Regions from separate parts of the Acetobacter sp. P1H12_c genome, predicted to be linked through region 2. Evidence: riboswitches for the same ligand, from Rfam matches in the RefSeq annotation. Region 2 holds a riboswitch; the other holds the start of a gene.
What was found. Region 2 has a riboswitch for S-adenosylmethionine ahead of metZ (O-succinylhomoserine sulfhydrylase). Riboswitches for the same ligand answer to the same signal wherever they lie in the genome.

Region 1: another riboswitch for S-adenosylmethionine. It lies ahead of KP699_RS03180 (low specificity L-threonine aldolase); the one in region 2 lies ahead of metZ (O-succinylhomoserine sulfhydrylase).

Annotation. Positions count from the first base shown of each region.
Region 1 covers NZ_JACRVR010000002.1:113,020-127,424, forward strand. Annotated here, with positions in the region: gene KP699_RS03165 (DUF333 domain-containing protein) at 148-429, opposite strand; gene KP699_RS03170 (LysR family transcriptional regulator) at 526-1,449, opposite strand; gene KP699_RS03175 (SDR family oxidoreductase) at 1,596-2,369, shown strand; SAM-I-IV-variant riboswitch at 2,461-2,577, shown strand; gene KP699_RS03180 (low specificity L-threonine aldolase) at 2,631-3,671, shown strand; gene bioB (biotin synthase BioB) at 3,804-4,805, shown strand; gene queE (7-carboxy-7-deazaguanine synthase) at 4,851-5,495, shown strand; gene queC (7-cyano-7-deazaguanine synthase QueC) at 5,499-6,227, shown strand; gene KP699_RS03200 (6-carboxytetrahydropterin synthase) at 6,220-6,744, shown strand; gene KP699_RS03205 (malate:quinone oxidoreductase) at 6,838-8,337, opposite strand; gene KP699_RS03210 (OsmC family protein) at 8,597-9,028, shown strand; gene aroC (chorismate synthase) at 9,032-10,102, opposite strand; gene fabI (enoyl-ACP reductase FabI) at 10,112-10,951, opposite strand; gene pdxH (pyridoxamine 5'-phosphate oxidase) at 11,120-11,755, shown strand; gene KP699_RS03230 (universal stress protein) at 11,819-12,697, shown strand; gene KP699_RS03235 (MBL fold metallo-hydrolase) at 12,821-13,627, opposite strand; gene KP699_RS03240 (TatD family hydrolase) at 13,645-14,405, opposite strand, start outside.
Region 2 covers NZ_JACRVR010000015.1:9,448-23,852, forward strand. Annotated here, with positions in the region: gene KP699_RS09280 (hypothetical protein) at 1-256, shown strand, start outside; gene yajC (preprotein translocase subunit YajC) at 356-718, opposite strand; gene KP699_RS09290 (ATP-binding protein) at 888-1,760, shown strand; gene KP699_RS09295 (DUF2721 domain-containing protein) at 1,809-2,303, shown strand; gene KP699_RS09300 (aromatic ring-hydroxylating dioxygenase subunit alpha) at 2,458-3,567, shown strand; gene mutT (8-oxo-dGTP diphosphatase MutT) at 3,560-4,549, shown strand; SAM riboswitch at 4,657-4,736, shown strand; gene metZ (O-succinylhomoserine sulfhydrylase) at 4,801-6,009, shown strand; gene apaG (Co2+/Mg2+ efflux protein ApaG) at 6,204-6,677, shown strand; gene folE (GTP cyclohydrolase I FolE) at 6,729-7,337, shown strand; gene KP699_RS09325 (POTRA domain-containing protein) at 7,450-8,121, opposite strand; gene KP699_RS09330 (DJ-1/PfpI family protein) at 8,186-8,764, opposite strand; gene moaB (molybdenum cofactor biosynthesis protein B) at 8,757-9,311, opposite strand; gene KP699_RS09340 (carbohydrate porin) at 9,504-10,964, shown strand; gene KP699_RS09345 (ATP-binding protein) at 10,948-13,659, opposite strand; gene KP699_RS09350 (DNA repair exonuclease) at 13,656-14,405, opposite strand, start outside.

The sequences.
Region 1 (14,405 bases), on a different contig from region 2:
ACCAGTAGCCAGAAATATACAAGCGCACCCTGCCGAGACATCTTCTGTCAGACACTCGCCCAGAAGCCGCCGCCCGCTCTTCATTATCCGCCTTTACAGCAGACCATTCAGAACCGCGCGGCGGTCTTCCCCTCGCGGCTCTCGTGCTTATTTTGCCGGACGCGGATTATCCCGGCGGAACAGATCCCATTCATCCATCACCGTGCCATCCGGCAGATGGCAGTAGCCAACCTGCCCTTTAGCGGCGTCATGCTGCATGCTCAGTGTGCCACCTTTTTTGGTGCAGTAGAGCGCTGCCGGATTAGGAATACGCAGCGGACGAACGCTGTTGCGGCTCTGGTCCTGCGTCTGATGCTCACAGCCTGCCAGCAGGCCAATGGTACAGACTGCCAGAGCGGCTTGAGTCAGACGGGAAAATTGAAAGGCCATAAGACTGGTTCCTGTTTGATTATGCGGGATATTCTTCAATACGGAGCTGGATTTGTCACGCCCCGAGCCAGCACAGACTGGCCTTTCCCGTATTTTTTATGCAGGCTTCCCTGCCCTCGTTTGCTGAAGGCAAGGTTCCAGTAATGCGCACAACCAGTCCGCAAAGACCTGTAACCGATGAGAGAAATGCCTGCGATGCTGATAAAGCAGCGTCATCGGCATAGGCTCTGCCTGCCAGTCTGGCAGAACCTCCACCAGATCTCCCGCCTGCAGAGGCTTCTGAACGTCATAAGCCGGGACCTGAATCAGCCCCAGCCCAGCCAGACAACAGGCAATCAGGGCCTCAGCACTGTTTACTGTCACCCGTCCGGCCATTGCCTGCGTGCAGAGCCGGCCGTTCTCCATCCATTCCCACTCTTCCACCCGCCCGCTGAACGCAGAGGCGTAACCCACCGCCAGATGCTGTGACAGGTCATGGGGTGTGGCCGGAACACCGTAACGCGCCAGATAAGAAGGACTGGCGACGTTCATTAAAGTCAGTTCTCCGACTTTCCTGCCAATCAGGCCGGAATCCTGCAACGGGCCGATACGCAGCACGCAATCAATCCCGTCTTCCACCAGATTAACAGGCCTGTCAGTCACCCCCAGTTCGATATCAATTTCAGGATAGCGTTCCAGAAAGTCTGGCAAGGCGGGTGCCACAATCAGCCGCCCGATACGCCCCGGCATATCGACCCGCAAGATACCGCGTGGAGCGGCTTTATCGCGCCGGAACAGCCCCTCCGCTTCCTCAACGTCAGACACCAGCCGGAGGCAGACATCATAAAAAGCCCTGCCGTCTGCCGTGGTGGTAACTGTACGCGTGGTGCGGGACAACAGCCGTGCCCCTACCCGGCTTTCCAACGCCTGAATCGCCGTGGAAACGGAAGACCGGGGCATGTTGAGCGTGTCCGCAGCTCTTGAAAAACTGCCAGAGTCCACAACACGCAGAAAAATACGAAACAGATCAATCCGGTCCACGAAACCCTCGGGTCATACGCCTTATTGTTCGTATTATACGACAAGTGTTGTATAAAGAGACTAATTTATTAAGGAAACCGAGATGATACTTTTTGCTACATGAAAGTCCGCATCCCGCGGTTCTTTCAACGGAAGGACAAACGGATATGGCAGACCATACACTTAAAGGAAAAACCGTTCTGATCACGGGGGGCGCCAAAAACCTTGGCGGCCTGATTGCCCGCGATCTGGCAGCCCACGGCGTGAAGGCTGTGGCCATTCATTACAACAGTGACGCCAGCGCCCCCGATGCGGAAAAAACTCTGGCAGACCTCAAAGCCGCCGGCGTGCAGGCTGTCGCCCTGCAGGCCGACCTGACAACCGCCGCTGCCAACAGCAAACTGTTTGCTGACACCATTACCGCCATCGGCAAACCTGACATCGCCATCAATACCGTCGGTAAAGTGCTGAAAAAACCGATTGCCGAGACGTCAGAAGCTGAATTTGATGAGATGTTCGCCATCAATTCCAAAGCCGCCTATTTCTTTATTAAGGAGGCCGGACTGCATCTGAATGATAACGGTAAGATCGTAACGCTCGTGACATCCCTCCTCGGTGCCTACACGCCGTTCTATTCCACTTATGCAGGCGCCAAAGCACCGGTTGAACATTTTACACGCGCGGCCTCCAAGGAGTTTGGTGCCCGCGGGATTTCAGTCAACGCTATTGGTCCGGGTCCGATGGACACACCGTTTTTCTACGGTCAGGAAGCACCTGAGGCCGTGGCCTATCATAAATCCGCAGCAGCCCTGTCCGCCTTTAGCAAAACAGGCCTGACAGACATTGAGGATATTGCACCCTTCGTCCGTTTTCTGGTCTCGGAAGGCTGGTGGATGACGGGCCAGACCATTCTGGTCAATGGTGGCTATACCACAAAATAACGTGGACTTTCAGGAAAGGAGCCTCCGTGGCCCTTTCCTTCCATACTCAACAAACTGTTGCGTTTTTTTATCGACTATTTATGAGTAGCGTCAGAAGCATCAAGAGTCAGGCCGACGCCTGACACCAACCTGCATCCGTGCAAGGTGGTGCCTTCCCTGTTTTGCAGGAAGGGATGTGGCCAGAAGACCGGCAATAACGGACCCATGCCACGCGCGTCGTCGCTTTGTCTTTTGATCTCAACCGTTTTGAAGAGATCAAACATGACACAGATTACCCAACAGTTTGCCAGCGATAACTATGCCGGAATCTGCCCGGAAGCACTTGCTGCCATGCAGGATGCCAATCAGGGCTATGTCCCCGCCTATGGTGAAGACCTCTGGACCACCAGAGCCGCCGACGCCTTCCGCACCCTGTTTGAAAAAGACTGTGATGTTTTTTTTGCCTTTAACGGCACGGCAGCCAACGCGCTGGCTCTGGCCTCTCTCTGTCAGTCCTATAACAGTGTGATCTGCTCCGCTCTCGCGCATGTTGAGACGGATGAGTGTGGCGCGCCGGAGTTTTTTTCCAACGGCTCCAAGCTGCTGACTGCCCCCACACAGGGAGGCAAGCTGACGCCGGAGGCTATCCGCACACTGGCAACGGGACGGACGGATATTCACTTCCCCAAACCGCGTGCAGTCACCATTACCCAGCCCACGGAAACCGGGCAGGTTTATACACTGGCGGAAATTCAGGCCATTTCAGCCGTCTGCCGGGATCTGGGCCTGCGCCTGCACATGGATGGCGCCCGTTTTGCCAATGCCTGTGCGGCTCTCGGCTGCTCCCCTGCTGAAATGACATGGCAATCCGGCGTGGACGTACTGTGTTTTGGCGGCACCAAAAACGGCATGGCCGTTGGGGAAGCAATTCTCTTTTTTGACCGCGCACTGGCGGACGGCTTTGACTACCGTTGTAAACAGGCCGGACAACTGGCTTCCAAAATGCGCTTTCTGACCGCACCGTGGGTTGGCATACTGGAAAGCGGCGCATGGCTGCGCAACGGTCAGGCCGCCAACACGGCAGCAGCCCATCTTGCCAGACAAATTGAACCTCTTGAAGGGCTGGACCTGATGTTTCCGGCAGAAGCCAACGCCGTCTTTCTGAAGGCCCCGGCATCCTTACTGGACGGCCTGCGGGACAAAGGCTGGCGCTTTTATACATTTATCGGAGGGGGCGCACGGTTCATGTTTGCATGGGATGCGGACCTTACGCAGGTCGATGCGTTAGCGGCAGATATTAAAAGTCTGCACGCAGCCCTTTAACGGTCAGTCCTTTTTGTTATGACCCGAAATGAAATTTCAATCGGCCAGTCCCTGCCCTTCGCAAGGCTGGCCTTGCCGCTGCAAACCGGATATGTTCAGTCCACTTTTCACTTAAAATCTGGTTCCTAACGCATGCCTGACGGTTCTTCTCCTGTAACGCGTTCCTCCTCAGCCTCCCTGCCCGAAATCCGTCATGACTGGACGGTACCGGAAATTCAGGCTCTGCTGGACCTCCCGTTTCCGGAGCTGATGTTCCGCGCTCAGGCCACGCACCGGGCGCATTTCGACCCTACGGAAATGCAGATTTCCACCCTGCTTTCCATCAAGACAGGCGGCTGCCCCGAAGACTGCGCCTACTGCCCGCAAAGCGCCCTGCACGAAAAAAGTGTGAAGGCCGAACGCCTGATGGCCGTGGATGCTGTGCTGTCGGAAGCCCGCAAGGCGAAAGACGCCGGAGCCAGCCGCTTCTGCATGGGGGCCGCCTGGCGCTCCCCCAAGGATCATGATCTGGAAACCGTCTGCGCCATGATTGAGGGCGTCAAGGGGCTGGGACTGGAAACCTGCGTGACGCTGGGGATGCTTGATGCCGGACAGGCTGGCAGACTGCGGGACGCCGGGCTGGACTACTACAACCATAATCTGGATACCTCTCCGGAATATTATGGCGACATCATCACCACCCGCACCTATCAGGACCGGCTGGATACGCTGTCCAACGTGCGCGATGCGGGCATCAATGTCTGCTGCGGCGGCATTGTCGGCATGGGTGAAAACGAGACCGACCGCGCAGGGCTGATTGCCGCTCTCGCCTCCCTGCCCGCGCACCCGGAAAGCGTTCCGATCAACCTGCTGGTCCGCGTTAAAGGCACCCCGCTGGGCGAGTCTGAGGCCGTTGACCCACTGGATTTTGTCCGCATGATTGCCGCAGCACGCATCACCATGCCCAAAAGCCGGGTGCGTCTGGCTGCGGGCCGGGAGGATATGAGTGATGAAACACAGACCCTGTGCTTCCTTGCTGGTGCCAATTCCATTTTCTATGGCGAACGCCTGCTGACCACGCCCAACCCTCAGGCTTCGCGGGATCGCAAGCTTCTGGACAAGCTGGGTATGCATACCACCGGCATTTCCGTTTAAAATGTTTCTTGCATTCCTTGCCTGATCTGCGTCAGGAGCTGTCGCATGTCTTATATGGTCAAGGAAATGTTCCTCACCTTACAGGGTGAGGGCGGACAGGCCGGGCGACCGGCCGTGTTCTGTCGTTTTGCGGGATGCAACCTGTGGTCTGGCCGGGAAGCCGACCGCGCTGAAGCCATCTGCCAGTTCTGTGATACTGATTTTATCGGTACGGATGGAGAGGGCGGCGGCAAGTTTGAAACGGCTGAAAAACTTGCTGAGACAATCGCCAGCTTCTGGCCCGAGAGCGGCAACGCCATGACCCTGCCGGGACTGGTGGTTTTTACTGGCGGTGAGCCCCTGCTCCAGCTTGATGCGCCCCTGATCAAAGCCATGCATGCCCGCAATTTTTCCATCGCCGTGGAAAGCAACGGGACACTGACCGCTCCGGAGGGCCTGGACTGGCTGTGCATCAGCCCCAAAGCGGGCGCACCGCTGGAACAAAAAAGCGGGACTGAACTCAAGCTGGTCTATCCGCAGATTGGGCTGGACCCGGCCACGCTGGAAGAGCTCGATTTTCAATATTTCTGGCTGCAACCTATGGACGGCCCCAACCAGCAGGAAAACACGCAGGCCGCCATCCGCTACTGTCTGGCCCACCCTAAATGGGGCCTTTCTTTACAGACCCACAAGCTGACCGGTATCCCCTGACCCATGTCTACTCCCTTACGCGCCGCTGATGAAGCTGCTCTGGTCCTGTTCTCCGGCGGGCAGGATTCCGCCACCTGTCTGGCATGGGCTCTTGCCCGGTTTGGCCGGGTGGAAACACTGGGCTTTGATTACGGGCAGCGGCATGCTGTGGAACTGGAATGCCGCGAGACGTTGCGGGAAGGCCTGCGGGCGCAAAACCCGCTCTGGAAAGAGCGGCTGGGCATGGACCATACGCTCGCACTTGGGGCGCTAGGCGATATTTCTGAAACAGCCCTGACCCGCAATGCTGAAATTGCCATGGAAAAAGACGGGCTCCCGAATACCTTCGTACCGGGCCGCAACATCATTTTTCTGACTTTTGCCGCAGCCCTCGCCGCGCGCCGTGGCATCCGCCATATTGTGACCGGGGTGTGTGAGACGGATTATTCCGGCTATCCTGACTGCCGGGACGATACCATCAAGGCTGTGCAGGTGGCTCTCAACCTTGGTATGGACTCACGCTACGTTCTGCACACCCCCCTCATGTGGATTGATAAAGCCGAAACATGGGCACTGGCCGAAGAACTGGGCGGAGCAGCGCTTGTTTCCCTGATCAATCAGGAAAGCCACACCTGCTATCTGGGAGACCGGCAAAGCCTGCATCCGTGGGGACATGGCTGTGGGCAATGCCCGGCCTGTGACCTGCGCCGTGCAGGGTGGGACGAGTATGTCGCGAGCAAAACCCATGCCTGATCTGGTTTTTACCCGTCGCTTTTCCATGGGCCACCGGCTGATCCACGGCGCCAGTGAATCCTGCGCCCTGCCCCACGGGCATAATGAGTTTGTGACCGTACGCCTCACACCCACGCATCCCGCGCGGCTGGATGGCAGAGGGAATATGCCGGTCTCTTTTCAGCGGGCTAAAAGCACGTGGCATCGTTTTGTTGATGAAAAGCTGGATCACGCCCTGCAACTGGCGGAAGATGACCCGCTTCTGGCGTGGTTTCAGGCAAACGAGCCCGCACGGGCGCAGCGTATTGTCATCACCCCCGGTGACCCGACAACAGAACTGATGGTCTGCCTAATGATGGCAAAGCTCAACGCTTTCCTGAAGGCGGATGGAGATGTTCTCCGCTGCACAGAAGTTTCCTTGCAGGAAACACCCACCAACACAGTCAGCTTCAGCGGTAATCCGGAAGAGATGATCCCGGCCGGCCGTTCACCTGAATCCTGCTGGTGGAACCGTGCGGATATGTCGATTTCTGATTAAAAACCGCTTGCTCTGTCTGTACAGAGCCTTTCTACCGCCGCTTTACTGCCCGCCCCTCTTTTATCGGGGCAGGCAATAAGACTGCGTGAGCGTTCAGACTTCTTCCAGTTGCAGAACCTTGGTGGTTTTATCCCGCAATTCGGCACAGAGGTCAGGATTATTTGCCAGAGTCTGCCCGTAGGACGGGATCATCGCTTTCAGCTTGGCATCCCACTCAGGGAGTTTCTCCGCAAAACATTTCTTCAGCACTGTCAGCATGATCGGCGCGGCAGTCGAAGCCCCCGGAGACGCCCCCAGCAGAGCGGCAACAGACCCATCCGCGCTGGAAATAACTTCCGTCCCGAACTGGAGAACGCCGCCTTTTTCCGCGTCTTCCTTAATAATCTGCACGCGCTGTCCGGCCACAACCAGTTCCCAGTCCTTGGAACGCGCGGTGGGAACAAAATCCCGCAGCGCGCTCATTCGTTCACTGCTGGACTGCATAACCTGCTGGATCAGATATTTGGTCAGCGGCCAGTTATCCCGCGCGACTGACAGAATGGCTTTGATATTATCAGGACGGATGGAACGGGGCAGATCCATCAGAGAGCCATATTTGAGGAAACGGGTGGAAAACCCTGCATACGGCCCAAACAGCAGCGCTGGCTTGCCGTCAATCATACGGGTATCCAGATGCGGCACAGACATGGGCGGCGCACCGACGGAAGCCTTGCCATAAACCTTTGCATGGTGCTGCGCCACAATCTCCGGATTGGTGCAGCGCAGGAACTGCCCACTGACAGGAAACCCGCCCACCCCTTTTGCTTCCGGGATGCCCGTTTTCTGGAGGAGAGAAAGCGCGCCCCCACCGGCCCCGATAAACACAAAACGGGCGCTGACGGTGCGCTGCGTGTTCAGGCGCAAATCCTGCACCAGCACCTGCCACCGCCCATCCGGGCCGCGTTTAATGTTCAGCACATCATGCTGCGTATGAAGGGTGCATCCGGCTGTTTCCGTCAGATAGCTGAACAGCAGGCGGGTCAGAGCGCCATAATTCACATCCGTGCCGTTCAGGCTGCGTGTTACGGCCAGCGGCTGCCCCGGCGGCCGCGCCTGCATGACAAGCGGCATCCACTGCGCCATCTGGGCCGGATCTTCAGAATATTCCATACCCGCAAAAAGCGGATGGGCATTCAGCGCCTCATGCCGTTTCCGCAGGAAGGCAACATTCGCTTCCCCCCACACAAAACTCATATGCGGGACAGGCGTAATAAAATCACGCGGCGAGGCAATCACTTTGCTCTCAACCAGATGGGACCAGAACTGGCGGGAAATCTGGAAGGCCTCATTCACCGCCACAGCTTTGCTGATATCCACGCTGCCATCAGCTTTCTGGGGCGTATAATTCAGCTCGCACAGGGCAGAGTGGCCGGTGCCTGCATTATTCCACGCATCCGAGCTTTCTTCCGCCACGTTGTCCAGGCGCTCGAAAATGCTGATACGCCAGTCCGGCTGTAACTGCCGGAGAAACACCCCAAGTGTGGCGCTCATCACGCCTCCACCAATCAGGACGACATCAACGGATGAGGAAGGATCGGTCGTGGTGGAACTCATCATGGTCTCCGCATTATAAGCCCGTTTCTTCCCATGGAAGCTGGAGACAGGCACAGTCTTCCCGCTTGCCGTGGTTCCTGCTCCGGCGCAAGAGCAGGCTTAAAGTAACCCGGTATGGTTATACGCTTATCCTATGCCACATTTTCTGCCCGCAGCAGTTCTCATCTCTGCGAGAGCGGAGCAGCATTGCATGAACCTAGCAGCCAGACGCGCGTTTGGTGGGGCAGGCTTACGGTGAAAACAAAAAGGATGACACGCTATGGCGATTAAAAAATCCGGTTCCGCCCACTGGGAAGGTTCTATCAAGGAAGGGCATGGCACCGTTTCTACGGAAAGCAATGCCCTGAAAAGTCAGCCTTATGGTTTTAATACGCGCTTTGAAGATAAGCCCGGCACGAACCCCGAAGAGCTTCTCGGTGCGGCACACGCAGCCTGTTTTTCCATGGCGCTTTCCCTGATTCTGGGAGAAGCCGGGCTGACGGCAAAATCCATCGACACCAAGGCCGTTGTCAGCCTGACCAAAGCGGCTGATGGGTTTGAAATTGATGCCGTCGCCCTCACCCTTAAAGCAGACGTGCCGGGTACGACAAACGAGCAGTTTCAGGCTCTGGCCAATAAGGCCAAAACGGGCTGCCCGGTCTCCAAACTGTTCAAGGCGACCATTACGCTGGACGCCACGCTGGCTGGCTAAAAATCAGCCAACCTGCCCGCGATGCCGCAAAAGATGGTCTGCCAGCACGCAGGCCATCATGGCTTCTCCAACCGGCACAGCACGAATCCCGACACAGGGGTCATGCCGCCCTTTGGTGATCACATCTTTATTCTGACCATCCCGCGTAACAGACGGCACAGGCGCCAGCATGGAGCTGGTCGGCTTGACTGCAAACCGCGCCACAACTGGCTGACCACTGGAAATGCCACCCAGAATACCGCCAGCATGGTTCGCGCCAAACGCTATCTGCCCATCCTGCATGGAGAGTGCGTCTGCATTTTCAAACCCGGTCAGGGCGGCAGAGGCAAACCCGTCACCAATTTCCACGCCCTTGACGGCGTTAATGCTCATCAGCGCGGCCGCCAGATCTGAATCCAGCTTGCCATAGACAGGCGCGCCCAGACCGGGGGGAACGCCCTCCGCCACAACTTCAATTACGGCCCCGATGGACAGTCCGGCTTTCCGGATACCCGCCAGATACTCTTCCCACTCCGGCACACAGGCCGCATCCGGGCAGAAGAACGGGTTGCGCGTCACTTCGTCCCAGTCCCAGCGGGAGCGGTCAATTTTGTGCGGCCCAAGCTGAACCAGCGCGCCACGAATACGCACATCCGGCCCCAGAACCTGCCGGGCCACGGCTCCGGCAGCCACCCGGCACGCGGTTTCACGCGCGGAAGAACGGCCCCCTCCGCGATAGTCGCGAATGCCGTATTTCAGATCATAGGTCAGATCTGCATGGCCGGGGCGATAGGTCTGGGCAATATCCCCATAATCACGCGACCGCTGATCGGTATTTTCTATCAGCAGAGAAATCGGGGTGCCTGTTGTCTGGCCTTCAAACACGCCAGAGAGGATGCGCACGGCATCCGGCTCCTTGCGCTGAGTGGTAAAGGCCGACTGCCCGGGCCGCCGCTGGTCCAGAAACGGCTGAATATCGGCTTCTGTCAGAGGCAGGCGGGGCGGGCAGCCATCCACGACACAGCCAATGGCCGGTCCATGACTCTCCCCCCATGTAGTGACGCGGAAAAGATGGCCAAAGCTGTTGTAGGACACGCTAAATCCTCAGTCGCCTGATACGGAGATATCCGGAGCCGTGGGGTTTTTCATCCCCACAATATTATAACCGCAATCAACGTGATGAATTTCACCCGTTACGCCGGAAGAAAGGTCAGACAGCATATACAGCCCTGCCCCGCCAACTTCTTCCAGACCCACATTGCGTTCCAGCGGCGCGTTATACTGGTTCCATTTCAGAATATAACGGAAGTCGCCAATCCCGCTGGCAGCCAGCGTCTTGATGGGACCTGCGGAAATACCGTTTACACGGATCCCGTCACGTCCCAGATCAGCCGCCATGTAACGGACAGAGGCTTCCAGCGCGGCTTTGGCAACACCCATTACGTTGTAATGCGGCATGACACGCTCAGCGCCCAGATAGCTCAGCGTCAGCAGAGAGCCGCCGTCCTTCATCAGAGCTGACGCGCGCTGCGCAACGGCGGTAAAGGAATAGCAGGAAATATCCAGAGCCGTCAGAAAAGCCTCACGGGGGGTATCAACATACCGACCGCGCAGAAACTGCTTATCGGCCCAGCCAATGGCATGGACCACAAAGTCCAGCTTGCCCCATTCACGCTCCAGTGTGGCGAACAGTTCATCCAGAGCCGCCTCATCCGTCACATCACAGGGCAGAACCAGAGAGGCCCCGATGCTTTCGGCCAGCGGCTTGACGCGCTTGCCAAGGGCTTCACCCTGATAGGTGAAAGCCATCTCGCCACCCTGTGCGGCTACAGCCTGCGCAATCCCCCATGCAATGGAGCGATCATTGGCAACACCCATTATCAGACCTTTTTTGCCCTGCATCAATGTGCCCTGGGCGGGCAATGTGGTGTTGTGAGAAGACATGCTGTGACCTCGACCTGTCTGTTGACTGTACTCTGAAACTTGTAGCGGTTGGTCGCATACCACAGCCTGCTAAACAAGACCTAAGCGCCTGCTAACGCTTCAAACCATTCATGCCTTTCGATACAAAGCGTGAAGAGCAGGTTTTTTTGATGCTGAAAGAAACAGGGTATGACTGACTCCACCATCTCCACGCCCCCGGCTCCAACGCCCACACTGATTGACCTTGCGGCCGATCCGTTCACCCTGTTTTCCGCATGGATGCAGGAGGCCGAAAAAACCGAGCCCTCAGACCCCAACGCCATGGTGGTTGCAACCAGCACCCCGGATGGCCACCCCTCGGCCCGTATTGTGCTGCTGAAGGGCATGGATCGGCGGGGTTTTGTTTTCTACACCAATCAGGACAGCCGCAAGGGGCATGAACTGGCAGAAAACCAGCATGTTGCCCTGCTGTTCCACTGGAAGAGCCTGCGCCGGCAGATCCGCATTGAAGGAACTGTCACGCCCGTTACGCCGGAAGAAGCCGATGCGTATTTTGCGAGTCGGAGCCGGATTTCCCGTATGGGGGCCGTGGCATCCGACCAGTCCCGCCCGCTGGCAGACCGCGCCATTTTTGAGCAGCGCCTGAAGGATGTGGAAGCCCGGTATGAAGGGCAGGATCTGATCCCGCGTCCCGCCAACTGGTCTGGCTACCGGGTTGAGCCATCCTGTTTTGAGTTCTGGCAGGAAAGACCCTACCGCCTGCATGATCGTGCGACATGGACGCGTGAAGGAAACCACTGGAATGTCACGCGTTTATATCCATAACTCTTACGGAACAGATCATCCGCACGGCCTGTCCGATTCCTGTAGAGACGGAGAACAAAAACAATGAAAGACGTCCGTAAAATCCTGCTTCCTATGGTCAGCACCTCCAATGGGGAGGCTGCGCTGATCCGTGGCTATAATTTCGCCCGCCGTTTTGGCGCGCATCTGGCCGTGCTGCATGTCCGCCCGGACGGGCGGGACATTGCTCCGCTGGCAGGCGAAGGCTTGTCCGGTGCCATGGTGGAAGATCTCATGCGCACGGCGGAGCATGAAAGCTCCCGCCATGCGCATGAGGTCCGTGCACTGTTTGAACGCTTTGTTGCCGCACACCCGGATATTGAGGTGATCTCACCTCATTCCACCTTTCCGTGGGACAAGCCGAGCATCAGCTTCAATGTTATCAATGGTGCGGAAAGTGAGATTGTTCCCTCGCACGCACGCCTTTCGGATTTCACTCTGGTCCCTCACCCGGATTCAGGCGCTGAGGTTTCCTCTTCCGAAACACTGCATGCGGTGCTTTTTGACAGTGGACGCCCTGTGGTGATCGCCCCGCGCACGCCGCCCAAAGGCATGATCAAGCGTGTCTGTATCGGGTGGAATGGCACGGCAGAATCGTCATCCGCCCTGCGTGGCGCTCTGGCATGGGCCCACACGGCAGAAGCCGTACGCGTTCTGCATTGCGGGGACTATCAGCGCCGTGGCCCCAAGGCGCGGGATGTGATCGACTATCTGTCCTTCCACGGGATCAAAGCCGACTCTGTAGAATTTCCGCCGGTAGACCGTGATGTTGGCAAAGGGCTCCTCGCCGCCTGCCATGACTTCAATGCCGATATGCTGGCCATGGGCGCTTATTCTCACTCCCGCCTGCGACAGCTCATTCTGGGTGGGGTCACCCGCTATATTCTGGAACATGCAGACCTGACGGTGCTGATGAGCCGTTAAAGCCCGGCTGTCTGATCCTTTACACTTTCAGACAAAAAGAAACCCCGGCGTGCTCACGCATTCCGGGGTTTCACATGCCCAATGATACGGCTTATCTGGAAGGACGACGGCCCAGTGATGGCGTTACGCTTTTTCAGGGTCAGGCAGGGTAAAGCTTAGTCCGTCGTAAGCAGCTTCCACGCCTGCTGGCAGAGTGTTCCGCATCCACGCCCAGTCCATGTCCGGCCCCAGATGCGTCAGAATGAGGCGGCGTGGCTGAACGCGCTCCTTCCACTCCAGCACCCTCTCCAGCCAGGCATGGGCGCTATGGGGTTCTTTCTGGAAGCAATCGACAATCCAGGTATCGACCCCAGCCAGCACATCAAACGATGCTTCCGGCAGTTCCACAGTATCCGTGCTATAGGCAAAATCCCCGCACCGCAGCCCGCCGGAAGGAATGCGCCCGTGATTCTGCTCAAACAGGGAAATTTTATAGCCACTCATTACAACGTCGCCGTGTAACGGCACTGGCTGCGCCTCAACTACCGCCCGGAAAAAATGAGGCGCGGTGGTCCATGGCTGAAAAACGTAGTTGAAACGCGTCTGGACTTCTTCCAGCACGGAAGGCGTGGCGTAGGCCGTAATGGGCTGCCCGATTGTGCGGTTAATGCCCCGCACTTCATCCAGACCAGCAATATGGTCCGCATGGGCGTGCGTGAAGAATATGGATCTGAAGGCGCTGATTCCGTTCGCCAGAAGCTGGGCACGAATATCAGGACCGGTATCGACCAGAATCCCTTCCCCATCGTCCATCCGGATAAAAACTGACGCACGGGTGCGGATATTCCGGGGCTCGTTCGGGTCACACTGCCCCCAGATACCGCGGCCATCTTCGCCGCCCAGCATTGGCACACCAGCAGACCCGCCACACCCCAGAATTGTAACCTTCATGCGGTCGCCTTCCCTCTTCAGGCCGCCTTGCGGAAGAGCCGGAAAAAATTATCGGTCGTCATCTGCGTAAACGCGGCGAGATCCTGCCCGCGTTCCTGCGCAAGACAGGCGGCCGTATAGGCCACATAAGCGGGCTGGTTCCTCTTTCCACGGCGCGGCACCGGAGCCAGAAACGGGGAATCGGTTTCAACCAGAAGACGGTCAGCGGGCAGATCCCGCGCGACGTCACGGAACTCGCCACATTTAGGGAATGTCGCAATACCGGAGAAACTGACAGACCCGCCGAGATCCACCACACACCGGGCCAGATCAACGCTGGACGCAAAGCAGTGCAGCAAAATGGGGAATGCCCCCTTTTCTGCCTCATCCCGCAAAATCTGCGCCACATCCTCATCCGCCTGCCGGGCGTGGATGATAATGGGAATATTCAGAGCGCGGGCTGCACCAATATGGTTGCGGAAACTCTCATGCTGGAGCGGCCTGACCTCTTCTGCCCCGTGAAAATAATCCAGACCGCTCTCACCAATACCCACCACGTTCGGGGCATCTGCAATCGCGACAATCTCTTCCACTGAGGGCACCGGGCCTTCTTCAACATGGTCAGGATGCGTGCCAAGCGTGCACCAGATTTTCACGTCTGGCGTGCTGAAGCCCGTCAGACGCTTCTGTTCATCCGCACGAGCCAGCCGCGTCCCGATCGTCACCATCCCGCTGATGCCGGCCTCTCGGGCCGCCGCCAGCAATCCGGGCAGTTCTTCGTCCGCAAAGTGGTCCAGAT
Region 2 (14,405 bases):
CAGTTTCTACCGCTCCCGCATCCAGCAGCCGGTGTGGCGGGCCGTGTTCTGGCTCCTCCCCTTTCCGGCCCTCACGCCTCTTGTGCTGCACATTCTGCATGGGCACCCGCAAAACAACGATATGCTGGGACTAAAAATTCTCACTTTGCTCAGTATTATTATGGCGGGGGAAGTTCTGGCGCTGGATGTGACGGAAGAAGTTGTGGAAGGCCGCGCCGCAGACCCTCATCTGGCGGAAACGACTGAGCCCTCCTGACAAGACCGTCTGTCCATAAAATCTGCCCATAAAAAAAAGCGGGCCAGAAGCCCGCTTTCCATGATGCTCTCTCAGCATACCGCCTGACAGGAGAGCCTCTTACTTCTTGACGTCCGCACTATCATTCGCAGGCTTGGCCGTGCTGGTCAGAACCGTGCTCACCGTGCTGCGCAGGATCATGACGCGGACATTCGGGGCAATTTCCACCTCAATTTCCTGACTGTCATCACGGGATTTCTGCACAATCCCGATAATGCCGCCTGCGGTCACAATCCGGTCCCCGCGACGCAGCGCCTTGAGTTCATTCTGAAGCTGCTTCTGCTTCTGCTGCTGCGGGCGAATCATCAGGAAATACATAATGACGAACACGCCGATAAACGGCAGGAACGACATCAGACTCGAACCAGCCCCACCGCCACCGGCGGACTGGGCATAGGCTGCGGGAATAAGAAAATTGGACATGAGGACAGACTTTCCGGAAAGGCTGGTTGCGCAATGAAGATGCGTGACCATAATTTTCACGGCTCACACGTCAAGCATCCCGTGCCTGATAAACCGTAGTCCTGCTTCTTTTTCTGCCCGCCAGTTCCGGGCAAACTGACCTTCCACCCCAACCATGGACCCTGCCCTGATGGATTCAGCCCCTCTCTCTGTCCTTGAACGTATTGCGTCAGCGCTGGAGCGCCTCTCCCCTCCGCCGCCAAGTCTGGACGGGGTGGATCAGGCAGATGCCTTTGTCTGGCTGCCCGAACGCGGGCGCCTGCTGGCCGTCCCGCATGTGGCGCATGTTCCGGCCACCCTGTTGCAGGGCGTAGACTCGCAGCGCCAGACGCTGATGGACAATACCGAGCACTTTGCCCGTGGGCTGCCCGCCAATAATGCCATGCTCTGGGGCTCCCGCGGCATGGGTAAGTCGTCACTGGTCAAAGGGGCACATGCGCTGGTTAATCAGGTAGAAGGCAAGCCCTGCGCGCCCGGTCAGGGCCGGGTGGCGCTGGTGGAAATCCAGCGCGAAGATCTGGCAACCCTGCCCGAGCTTCTGGCCATGCTGCGGCAAAGCCCGCGCCGCTTCATTCTCTTCTGTGATGATCTGTCTTTTGAAAAAGAAGACCGGGATTACAAAGCCCTGAAATCCGTGCTGGATGGCGGCATTGCAGGGCGGCCTGAGAATGTTCTGTTTTATGCCACGTCCAACCGCCGCCACCTGATGCCGCGTGAGATGATTGAGAACGAGCGCGCCACGGCCATCAATCCGTCTGAAGCCACGGAAGAAAAAGTGTCCCTGTCTGACCGGTTTGGCCTGTGGCTGGGGTTCCATGCCTGCCCACAGGATGTGTTTCTTGACATGGTGCGGACCTATGCGGGAGAACGCGCCCTTCCCATCAGCGATGAGGATCTGACGGCCCGCGCCAGCCAGTGGGCCATTACCCGCGGTGGCCGTTCGGGCCGGGTGGCGTTCCAGTTCATTGAAGACCTTACGGCAGAACTGGCCTCCAGCCGCTAGACCCTCCGCTCGCTCCCCACGTACAGCCAGCTAAGGACATCCCGCTTTATGGCTCTTCCCGTTTTTGCAGGTCTCGCCGCCGAGCCGGTGGATAGTGTTGCGCATATTATTCAGGTCGCACTCACTCCGGTTTTCATGCTCTCGGGCATCGGCACCCTGCTGAACCTGTTCAATACCCGTCTGGCCCGTGTCTCTGACCATATTGAGCAGGCCAACGCCCTGCTGACGGATGACAATGACGATCCGGACCGCAATCTGACACTGGAGAAGCATCTGGTCCGCCTGCACCGCCGCACGCTGATGCTGGACACCGCCATTCTGGCGGGGGGCCTTGGGGGCGCTGCCTCCTGCGGGGCTGCCTTTGTGCTGTTTCTGGGCAGCGTGCGGGATTCCTCCGTCGCCACATGGCTGGTAATCATGTTCGGGCTGGCGCTTGCCTGCACGGTCGGCGCACTCGCCCTGTTTCTGGGAGACAGCCTGATTGCCTGGCACGGGCTGAAGCGGGAGGGACCTATGCCCAGACCGGCACCCAGGGCAGCCTGATTTTCAGTTTGCGAATAATTTGCAAATAAAAACGGGCGAACCCGGCTCTCCGCCCTTTCTGCGTCTTGCCTCTTTGTGTGATATACGGTTGCATACATCCGCTATTAGGCCGTGTCAGGGTGACGCAGCCCCGAACGTCATGACATGAGGCAAGATGAACCAGACCGTTCAGAGTGACACACCAGACGATACACCCTCTTTTGGCGCGGGGCATAACACGACCGGCACGGATCTGCGGCGCGTCCGCTCCAATCCGGACTTCTGGTATCCGGTGGCATGGTCAAAGGAACTCAAGCCGGGCAAGACCATCGGCACGCGGTATGCCGGCACCCCCATCGCACTGGTGCGCCCGACGGAAGGCGCTATTTTTGCACTGGAAGACCGCTGCGCGCACCGGCAGGTGCCGCTCAGCAAAGGCAAGGTCTGCGGTCAGTCCGTCCAGTGCTGCTATCATGGCTGGGCCTATGGCCGTTCAGGCCGCTGCATTGATGTGCCGTATCTGGGCAAGGGCAAGCTGCCCAACGGAGTACGCACCTTTCCCTGCCGTGAGCAGGATGGCCTGATTTTTGTCTTCCCCGGAGACCCGGATAAAGCGGATTCCGTGCCGCTGCCGCCGCGTCTGGCCCGTGTGGGAGACCCGGCATACAAGACCCGCTTCTTCGGGCAGGAAGTCAAATGCCATTACAGCTTCATGCATGAGAACCTGATGGATATGAACCATCAGTTCATGCACATGAAGCAGATGGGCCAGATGCGCCCGCGCTTTCTGGGCCAGAAACGCGAGCCCGGTCTGGTGGAAGCCCAGTATTCCTTTGCCCGCACCAGTGGCAAACAGCCGCTGGGTGAAGCCCTGATTTTTGGTGAACGCCGCGATTCCTCGGAAAAATTCCAGCATCGTGACGTCATGACCATCCGGACGGAATATCCCTATCAGACACTCCGTATCCAAACAGGGGATGAAGACCCGGTGATGGATCTGTGGATTGTCTATGTTCCGCAGGATGCGGAAGAGCTGACAAACCGGACGTTCGGCCTCCTGTCTGTCAAACGCCCCAAGGTGCCGGGGGTGCTGGAACTGGCATGGCCGTTCCTTGTCGCGTTTACCGAACGGATTTTTGCGGAAGACCGTGAAATTGTGGAGCTTGAACAGCAGGCCTGGCGTGAACTGGGCGGGGACCACAATGTGGAAGTCTTCCCTGTCATCAACGCCCTGCGTGGCCTGCTGGCGGAATGCGGTGTGCCCGCACCGGCTGTGAATGCCTGACATCACGTCTCTGGTTCTGGAGGCGCCGCCCTACCGGCTGCGCCCCCTTCTGCCTGATGATGCGCCTGCGCTGCACAATCTGGTCAATGACTGGGAAGTGGTGCGCATGCTCAGCCGCCTGCCCTTCCCCTACCCGCGGGCACTGGCGGATGACTGGATTGCCTCCACGCTCTCCATGCATCGGGCCAGAGAAGGCTGCCATTTCGCTATTCTGGATGAAAACAATACCCTCCTTGGCTGCGTGGGCCTGCGTGTGCAGACCGTGCCGCAGGTGGGGCGCGTCGGCATGCTGGGCTACTGGGTTGGCCGCACATACTGGGGCCGGGGCATTGCAACCCGCGCAGCCGGGCGGCTGGCCCGCTGGGCGCTGGCCAATCTGGACATTACCTGCCTGCGCGCCACGGTAGCGGAGGATAACGCAGCCTCTGCCCGTGTTCTGGAACAGATCGGCTTCCGGGCGATTGGCGCGGACAAGCAGATGTTTGTGGCCCGTGGTCGCGAGCACCCCGTCCGTGTTTTTGAAGCCACGCGGGATGATCTGGATACCTCTTCAGGCACGCCACAGAGCGAGGGGGCAGCCCCCCGCAAACTCGTGCTGGTTTCCGCCGCCGCGCTGATTGACGCACAGGGACGTATTCTGCTGGCCAGACGCCCGGAGGGCAAAAGTCTGGCCGGACTCTGGGAATTCCCCGGCGGCAAGGTTGAACCCGGAGAAACGCCAGAAGCCGCGCTGGTGCGGGAACTGGAAGAAGAGCTTGGACTGGATGTCTCCCGCGCCTGCCTTGCGCCGTTTACCTTTGCATCCCACGCCTACAAGGCGTTTGACCTACTGATGCCGCTCTATCTGTGCCGCCGCTGGACCGGCACCCCAACAGCAAAGGAAGGGCAGACACTTGCATGGGTCGCGCCGGAAAAGCTGCAGGATTACCCCATGCCGGATGCGGATATTCCTTTTGTCCCGCTTTTGCAGGAATTACTTTAAAATCCACCAGCCCTGCTGCATAGCAGGCCCTGCGGCAGGAGGGCAGATCGATGCTTGACGAACGCAAGCCACCTCCGCATAACAAAATCCTTATTGTGCGTTAAAGCACTATGAAACCTCGTGATTTGTACGGCCGGCTTGCGGCGAGGTAAAATAAACGCGCTAAAGAGGCCATGGCGACGCACTGCCGACGCCACGGTTTCCACGGTCACACTGCGCTGCACAGCAGCAAAAGAACCGGATACCTCGTGATGAGTGACAGCAAGACCTCTTCTTCCAAAGCTTGGCGTCCCGCCACCCGCCTTCTGCACGCGGGGCTGGAACGCACCGAATATGGTGAAACCAGCGAGGCGCTTTTCCTGACATCCGGCTTTGTTTACGAAAACGCCGAACAGGCCGCTAAAACCTTTACGGGTGAAGTCTCGCACTACCAGTACAGCCGCTTTGCCAACCCCACCGTGGTTGCGCTGGAAAAGCGTCTGGCCGATCTGGAAGGTGCTGAAGCCTGTGTTGCGACGTCCACAGGGATGGGCGCGGTCTCTTCCGCCCTGCTCTCCCACGTTAAAGCCGGGGACCGCGTTGTGGCCTCCCGCGCACTGTTCGGCTCCTGCCACTGGATTGTAGCTAACCTGCTGCCGCAATATGGCGTGGAAACCGTGTTCGTCGATGGCGGGGACCTCGCCGCGTGGGATGACGCCTTCAGCAAGCCAACCGCCGCTGTGCTGCTGGAAAGCCCCTCCAACCCCATGCTGGATGTGCTGGACCTCGCCGCTATCTCAGAGCGTGCGCACAAGGCCGGGGCACTGGTCATTGTCGATAACGTATTTGCCTCCCCACTCTACCAGAAGCCGCTGGAACTGGGCGCGGATGTGGTCGTGTATTCCTGTACCAAACATATTGACGGACAGGGCCGCGTGCTGGGCGGGGCCGTGCTGGGCAGGGAAGACTGGATTAAGGAAACGCTCCAGCCGTTCGTCCGTAATACCGGCAATGCTCTCTCGCCCTTCAATGCGTGGGTGATGCTCAAGGGGCTGGAAACACTTGCTTTACGTGTGGAAGCCATGACGCGCAATGCGGCTGCGGTGGCAGACTACCTTGCCTCCGCGCCCGGGATTGTCAGCGTGCGTTATCCGGTCCGCAAGGATCATCCGCAATACGCGCTTGCCCAGCGGCAGATGACGGGTGGCGGCACCATGGTCGCGTTTGAAGTTGCTGGCGGGCAGGAAGGGGCCTTTGCCTTCATGAACGCCCTGAACCTTATCGCCATTTCCAACAATCTGGGCGATGCGCGGTCCCTCGTGACGCACCCGGCCACCACCACCCATATGAAGATCGGTGAGGAAGAACGGGCCAAGCTCGGGATTTCTGAGGGGGCGATCCGCTTCTCCGTCGGGCTGGAAGACAGTGCCGATCTGATTGATGATCTTGCCCGTGGCGTGGCGGCTCTCGCCAAAGCCTGATCAGGCCCTGACTTATACCTGCCTGCCGCCCGTCTGCTGTGGCTGTTTCAGCACACCGCAGACGGGCGGCTTCCCTTTTCTGATCGCTTCGTGATACTGCCAGCGGATTGTTGCCGTGGTTTCTGCACTGCGGGATAAAACCCGCTGGCGTGAAGCAGGCCTTTTTTATTTTTTGCGCAGGAGCAGAACACCCCATGCCTGACTGGCCGGACTCACCGCCCATGTCCTCCGATCATGATGACGCCATGAGCGAACTGTTCGCCTCAGCGCCGATGTATGAAGCCGTGACGGGAGATATGCGCGTCTGCGTACAGGTGTTCTGGCTCCCGGAACAGTCTGAACCTGATGAGGACATGTATTGCTGGGTTTACCGCATCCGCATTGAAAATGGCGGCACGGCCCCCATCCAGCTCAAGGAACGGACCTGGCAGATTACGGATGGCGCAGGTCGGACGGAATATGTGCATGGAGAAGGCGTGGTGGGTGAACAGCCCGTTATCCGCCCGCAGAACGGGTTTGACTATACCTCCGGTGTTTCCCTCACCACGGCGGGGGGCTTCATGCGGGGGTCTTACCAGATGTGGAATGTCAATTCCGGCAAACGGTTTGACATCACCATTCCGCCTTTCAGCCTTGATAGCCCGTTCCAGTTCCGCCAGATCCATTAACGTGAAGCAGCCAGAACTGCTTCATCACCACGCAGACCGCAGGAGAATGGCATGAGCGACCCTCTGCCCAAAACCAACCGCCCCACCCGTGAAGAGGCGGAAGACGCCATCCGCACCATGCTGCGCTGGGCCGGGGAAGATCCGGAACGTGAAGGCCTGCATGATACGCCTGCCCGCGTAGCCCGTGCGTATGAAGAGTTTTTTCAGGGCTATGAAATCGACCCTAAAACCCTTCTGGAACGCACGTTTTCTGAAGTGGAAGGCTATGATGAAATCGTGCTGCTGCGCGATATCCGCTTTGAAAGCCACTGTGAGCATCACCTCGCCCCCATTATTGGCCGGGCGCACGTGGCCTACCTGCCGCGCCAGCGCGTGGTCGGCATTTCCAAGCTGGCGCGTGTGGTGGATGCCTATGCCCGCCGGATGCAGATTCAGGAACGGCTGACGGCGCAGATTGCCAACACCATCAATGATGTTCTGCAACCCCACGGCACGGCTGTTATTATTGAATCCAGCCATGAATGCATGACGACCCGTGGCGTGCATCGCCCCGGTGTCTCCATGGTGACAAGCCAGATGCTCGGTGTGTTCCGCACCAGTTCCGACACACGGCGCGAACTGATGGCAATGCTGAACCGCCCGGCTGCCAGCGAATACTGAGACGGCTAGCGCAGAAAAGCGCGGTTGCTTAGATTTTTGATTAAAGCGTTTCCGGCGCGGACGGCCCTGAAGATCTGCTTCAGGCCGCCTGCGCCGGGATAACAGAAAAGCGTCAGTCCGTTGCTTTTTCTGTCAGGTGATAGACCAGCGTAACGCGCTCATCCTTATGCGGCGCACGGCTTTCCGGCACGATGGTGACACCGATATTTTTTTTCACATACAAAGCCTGAATGGCTTTTTCATCTTCCAGCACGGTTGCAGGGGTGACCTGATCCCCCGGCTGACGATGTACGGCCTCTTTCAGGGCTGAAGTTGCAATGTGTAGATTGCCATCAAACCCAAGACTTTCCAGCACGAGCGGCTTGTTCAGATGCGCCGGGCCTCCGGTTTCTTCAATCGCCCACTCAACCTGAACGCGTTTGCCGTCCAGCCTGAGGTTCTGATGGAATTTTCCGCCGATATTCTGCTGCTGATACAGCTTCATAATATCCTGCAAGCCCTGCGTGATCTGCGCCTGCGTCACCATGCTGCCGACATGGAAGGGCACCACAGCCATAATGGCGGGTGTGCTGACCTGCTTGTTGCCGGACACCTTGATCTCCTCAACCCTGACCGGAGTGGCCGGGGCCGGAAGCCTGACATCCGGATGCACGCCGGGTGCCGCGGGGCTTGGTGCGTCATTGGGCGGCAAGGATGTTGCCTGCTGTGCCCATGCTGCGGCTGGCGGCATGGCGCAGGCCAGACTAAGAGCCGCAGGAATAAAATGGGCAGTAAGACGTCTCATAAGAGGCTCCATCCTGTTGAACACTGTTCCATATGATGCACAACAGGAGGCGCCTGCCAATGCACTATATTGTCACAGTCGCACCCAGCACGCTGAGAAACTGCGCCAGCCAGGCCGGATGCGCGGGCCATGCGGGGGCCGTCACCAGTTCTCCGTCCGTTACGGCGTCTGTCACCGCGATATCGGCATAGGTTGCGCCAGCCAGTTCCACTTCCGGGCGGCAGGCCGGGTACGCCGAGACTTTACGCCCCCTGATCACATCCGCAGCAGCCAGCAGTTGCGCGCCGTGGCAGATGGCGGCCAGAGGCCGGTCCGCAAAGGCTTTGACAATTTCAATCACCCGCGGATGCATGCGCAGATGCTCCGGCGCACGGCCGCCGGGGATGATCAGACCGATATAATCGTCCGTATCAATCTCATCGAACGTGGCGTTCAGCTCAAAGGCGTGGCCCGGCTTTTCACTGTAGGTCTGCGCGCCTTCAAAATCATGGATGGCCGTGAGAATCTTGTCCCCGGCCTTCTTGCCGGGGCTGACCACATCCACCTTGTAGCCAACCATCAGCAGCGCCTGATACGGCACCATGATCTCGTAATCTTCCACATAATCGCCTGCCAGCATCAGCAGTCTGACATCTTCAGTCATGAGCATGATCCTCTTTCAAACCTTCACGCAGCCGGGGCATGAGTTCCACAAAATTACAGGGGCGATGGCGGCTGTCGAGCTGAAACACCAGAATATCATCCCAGCCGTCTTTGACAGCGCCGGTTGAACCGGGGAGCGCAAACAGATATGTTCCGTCCGCAACGCCTGCGATTGCGCGGGACTGAATGGTGGACGTGCCGATCTTGCGGTAGGACAACATTCTGAAGAGTTCGCCAAAGCCTTCGATGCGCTTTTCAAGCACACGGTCAAAGGCTTCCGGCGTTACATCACGCCCGGTCACCCCGGTGCCCCCATTCGTGATGACCACATCAACCAGAGGGTCTTTGATCCAGCGTGTGAGCTGTTCTGTTATCTGCCCGACATCATCGCGCACAATCGTGCGGTCTGCCAGCACATGGCCCGCCTGCTCAAGGCGGGAGACCAGCGCCTGCCCGGATGTATCGGTTTCAAGGGTGCGGGTGTCCGATACGGTCATCACCGCAATACGCACCGGCAGGAAGGGGCGAGTTGTGTCTATTTTTGTCATAGGCCGAATTCATCACCTGATCCGGCGGGCGTCAACGCATCGCAGGGAACGTTCTGCTGCCGGGTGTCGTTAAAATGCCACCAGACATGCGAAAGACTGTTTAAGGGTGAAAAAAAGTTTAGACATTATGATGCCGCTTTGAAACACTATGCCCTCCTCCCCAACGCCTCCGTAACAAAAATAAAAAGAAACATGACAAGATTCTCCTCCGGCTTCTCTTTTTTCTGCGCCCTCTCCTTCGCCTGCTGCCTCACCCCGGCTTTCTCCTCCAAGGCCTCAGCCCAGTTGCTGACAGGCGGGAACAGTGCTGCTGGCCTGTGGCCCAGTCTGGAAGCCAATAATGAAGCTAATCCGGTGGAAGACCCCGGCCCGCTGTTTTCAGCCCCCTACGGGAAAAACCATTTTTTTGGTGACTGGTGGGGCGCGCAGCCTTGGCTGCTGGACCACGGCATCCATATTCTGGCCGACGTGCATGAAGAACTGGCCGGGAACTTCCGTGGCGGCATGCGTCAGGGTGTGACCAATGCCGGTCAGGTTGGTGTGGAACTGGATGTGGACTGGGGCAAGCTGACGAACCTCAATCTGCTCAAAGGCTTTTGGTCCCACATGATGGTGGTGAACGGGCACGGGCAGAATCTGAGCACCCGGTTTATCGGGGATTCCATTGGCGGCGTGCAGCAGATTTACGGTGCCCGAGGCAACGTGGTGGCGCATCTTGTCTATCTGTATGGCGAAAAATCGTTCCTGAACAACCATCTGGATATCAGCGCAGGGTGGATTCCGGTCGGCAGCTTCTTTGCCGCCTCGCCGCTGTTCTGTATGTATATGAACGTGGCGGTCTGCGGGAACCCGGCCCCCAACAAGTATACGGAAGGCAACCGCGACTGGCCCTCTGGCAACCTTGGCGCCGTGGCCCGTGTCATGCCGACCAGTGACACCTATATTATGGCTGGCCTGTTTGCGGTTTCCCCACATGCCTTCAACGGCGGGATTTCCGGCTGGGCCTGGGCGCAGGATGGTCTGGGCAAGTTCTCAACGCCGGTGGAAATCGGCTGGATGCCCTCCTTTGGCCGCAACCATCTGGTGGGGCATTACAAGGCTGGATACAGCTACGATAACTCCAAATACAAAGATCTGTATGAGGACATTAACGGCAACTCCTGGGTGCAGACAGGCCAGCCAGCCCGCTACCACGCAGGCCGGGCCAGCGCATGGCTTCAGGCAGACCAGATGCTGGTGCGTAATGGCGATGGACCGACCAACGGGCTGATCGCCATGGGTGGCTATATGTGGACGGACGGCAAAACCACCGCAATGTCCCACCATCTGTGGGGTGGGCTGCTGGAAACCGGCAAGCCGTGGGGCCGCCCGAATGACAGTATCGGCATGATGTATCAGTGGCTGAAAATGAGCCGCACCGTGGCCCTGCAACAGGAAGCCTCGGTTATTGCCGGGCAGGATTTTCAGACCAACCAGTGGGGGCAGGTGTGGGGTGTTCAGTCCCATGAAAACATTTACGAATTTTTCTATAATGCCCACATCGCCAACGGTCTGACGCTCCAGCCGGACTTCCAGTACATCAACCGGCCGGGTGCGACGACGACGTTCCATGACGCCGCCGTTATGGCGCTTCAGTTCAACGTCGTTCTGTAATCTGCGGGATGGGCCGCAGGGCAAGCGCCCTGCCGCCCAGTCTGGCAAAGGCCTCCGCGTGGCAGGTCAACACCAGAATCTGGAACCGGGTGGCGGCATCCGCCAGCACATCAAACATGCTCTCCAGCCGCTGCGAATCTGAAAAACTCAGCGCATCATCCAGCACCAGAATGGCCGGAGACTGGCGGGCATGGAGCAGTTCCGCAAAGCCCAGACGCACCAGCACCGCAATCTGCTCACGCGTCCCGTCTGACAACCGGCCAAATTCTTCCGCCGTCCGGCGTGTCAGCCCGGACAGAGCAAAACCCGTATCCATCTCCAGAGAGGCTCCGGGGAACACGGCTGAAAATGCGGGCTGCATGGTGCGCACCAGCGGGGCAAGGTAGCGCTCCGTCTGCGTTTTTTCCGCATCACTCAGCGTCTGGTCCAGCAGGGCCAGTGCCGCACGCTCCCGCTCATAGCCCTCACACTCCAGCCGGAGGCGGGCGGCGGCGCGTCCTGCCTCGGCAATTTTTTCATCAAGCCCGTCTCCTTCGGCCACACGCACGCGGGTTTCACGCTCCCGGATCTCCTCCCGCAGACGCACAACAGACGCGCGGCCATTGTCCAGAGCCTGTTCCCGCCGGGCAATCCGGGCCTCCACTACGGAAAGGGGCTGTTCCGCCTCCCGGCCCGCCCGCAGCGTCTGACTATGCGCCTCCGCCTGCGCCTGAGCCTGCACGGCCCCGGCAGCCCGTTCTGCCAGAGCGTCCTCACTTTCCTGCGCGGCCCGCACAGCAAGCTCCCGCCCGATCTGCTCACGCTCAGCCTGCTTTTGCCGTAAAGCCGCCTCGGCTTTATCCTGAAGCCCCTGTGCCGCACTCAGGCTCACATGCTCCGCACGCTCGGCCTGCCGCGCCTCATCCGCGGCGCGGGCAGCACTGTCTTCCTCCTGCCGGGCTGTTGTCTGCATCTGCTGCAAGGCTGCGTCGGTCTGGCCAGCCTGTTCCGGCCGTCCATCCGGCCTACAGGCCTCAAGTTCACGCGCCAATGAGGCCATACGATCCCGGATATCCTGCCGCATGGCAGCAAGTGCTTCAAACAAAGCCACATCCCGATCGTCCCGCGCGGCAGGCAGAGACGCCACAAAAGCCGCGCGGGCTTCCGCCACCCGTGTTTCGGCCTGCCGTTGCTCTTCAAACAGCCGCTCCGCCTCTTCCACCGTCTGACACCCGGCTGCCTGCATGACAGACTGAAGCTGGTGCCGGGCTGTATCCGCTGCGGCCTGCGCCTCCTCCTGATCCTTAACCGCAGGCGTAATACGGACCTGACCGATTCCTTCAATCTGGAGTTCAGCCGCCTGCGTCAGAACCATGTCACCCTGCGGGCAGGTCGCGCCATCCAGCAAAACACGGCCTGACGCCTGGGGGAGCAAAGTAACAGTCAGACGGGTGGCGCGGGCGTTCAGCGCCGCCTGTGCGGCGTCCATCTCCCGCACAGCTTTCCGCACCCGGCGGATAACAGCCTCATCAACCCGCAGGGCTGCCAGCGCGGCGCGGGCCTGCTCCAGATGGGTGCAGGCGGCCTCCGCGCGCTCAAGGATCTGCTTCTCCCGCTCCAGCGCTCCCTGCTGCTGCAAGACCGCCGCACGGCGCGAAATAGTCAGGAGCGCCTGCCGCGCAGCCTGCTGCTGCTGCTCAGCCTGCTCCCGTCGGGTCCGGCTTGCCTCATAACGCTGCCGGGCCTGTGCGGTCCGCTGGGTCAGGGCTTGCAGGTCATGCTGCATTTCCGCCGACTCACGCCCCAGCCTGCGGTGTGCCGCCTGCCGCTCCCGCCGTCGCTCCTGCTCATCCCGGATGCTGTTCAAGGTCTGAGTGGCTGTCGCAAGGGCGGCTCTGGCGGCCTGTTCTTCCGCGTCCGCAATCCGCAGCGTATCCCGCTGGTGGCGCAACGCCAGAAGCTCGGCCTCATCCTGTGCTTTCCGGTCCGGGTCCTCCTGCTCCCGCAAGGCCCGACGCGCCTGATCAAGCGCGACCAGATCTTCCTCCAGCGCAGCCCGTCGGTTTTCCACTTCCCGCAACGAGGCCTGCGCCTGCGCTTCCTGCTCAAGTGCGTGTTTATATTTGCCGGTTGGCTGCGCACTTTTGGCCGTCTGAAGCAGATAAAGCCGCTCCCGCACCCGGCTGAGCACGGCACTGGCCGCGGCACCACCCGTCGCCTGCTCTACCCCCTGCTCCAGACACCCACGCAGGCTGTCCTGCCCGGTCTGGTTCAGGTCCGGCTGCACAAAGCTTTCCCCCTGCCCCACCAGCAAGGCGCTCCACAGGCCAGCGGCTTCTCCCTTACTGGCTTCTTCCAGCCCCAGCAGGGCGCGCAGAGCCTCTTCCGCCTGATCCCCCTCAAACCGCTCCGGCCCTAAAATAAGCCGGGTAAACGCCTTTGAAAGAAACTGCTTTTCCAGATGGCACTCCATACCCTTCCATGTGAAGGACAGGGCGACATGCGGCGCGCCCCCGCCATAAGGCTGCAAGTCCTTCACGGGCTTTGCTTTGGAACTGGACCGCACCATCAGCACCGCTTTCAGAGCGGTCAGAAGGGTGGATTTCCCGGCCTCATTGGGGGCTGCCAGCACATTCAGCCCCGGCCCCAGCCCGTCCAGACGCACCGGGGAGGCAAAGCGGCGGAATCCTTCAATCTGTACGTCCGTCAGGATCATCCTGCCTGTGCTCCCATATCCTGCCAGAACAGAAACAGCCGTTGCAGAGCATCCGCCGCAAGCTGCCCCTCCGCACCCCCGGCCTCTGACCGGTCCAGCAACTGCTCCGCTGCCGCACGCACGGCCCCACCGGCCCCAAACCGATCAAGATCTTCCGTCCCGGCAGAGAGATGCGGCGCGCCCGTCAGGCGCAGACAGGCCACGGCCCCGCTCAGGCGTTTAAGGATTGTGCTTTCATACAGCGCCATATCCTCCACCGGGAGCAGACCGGACACCGCAGCCCAGACCAGCACCGCCCCGGGATTATCCGGGGCAATGCCACGGATGCGCGCTTCCAGCGCCAGAACATCCTGCCCGGATGTCAGCACCACATCCTCCAGCTTTTTCCAGAGATAGCGCCCGGTTCTGTGGCGGGTGATTTCCGGCTCGGCCCGCGCCCCGCGCAGCGTGACGACCACAGCCTCACCGCCGCCCCCGCCACCGGTTGTAAACCGGTCTGTCTCCGGCGTGCCGGAATAGACGGTCCGGGCATCAATCTGGCAAAACCCATGCCAGTCACCAAGCGCCAGATAGGCAAGCCCGGCCCGCCGGGCGCGGTCCAGCGCCACGGGGTTATGCTCCGCCTCACTCTCTCCCCCAAACCCGACAACCGAGCCGTGGGCCAGACCAATGCGCAAGGCATCCGGCGGGGTTTCGGCCTCATCCATATAGGCCGTCAGGTCCGTCAGCACATGGCGGCGCTTCAG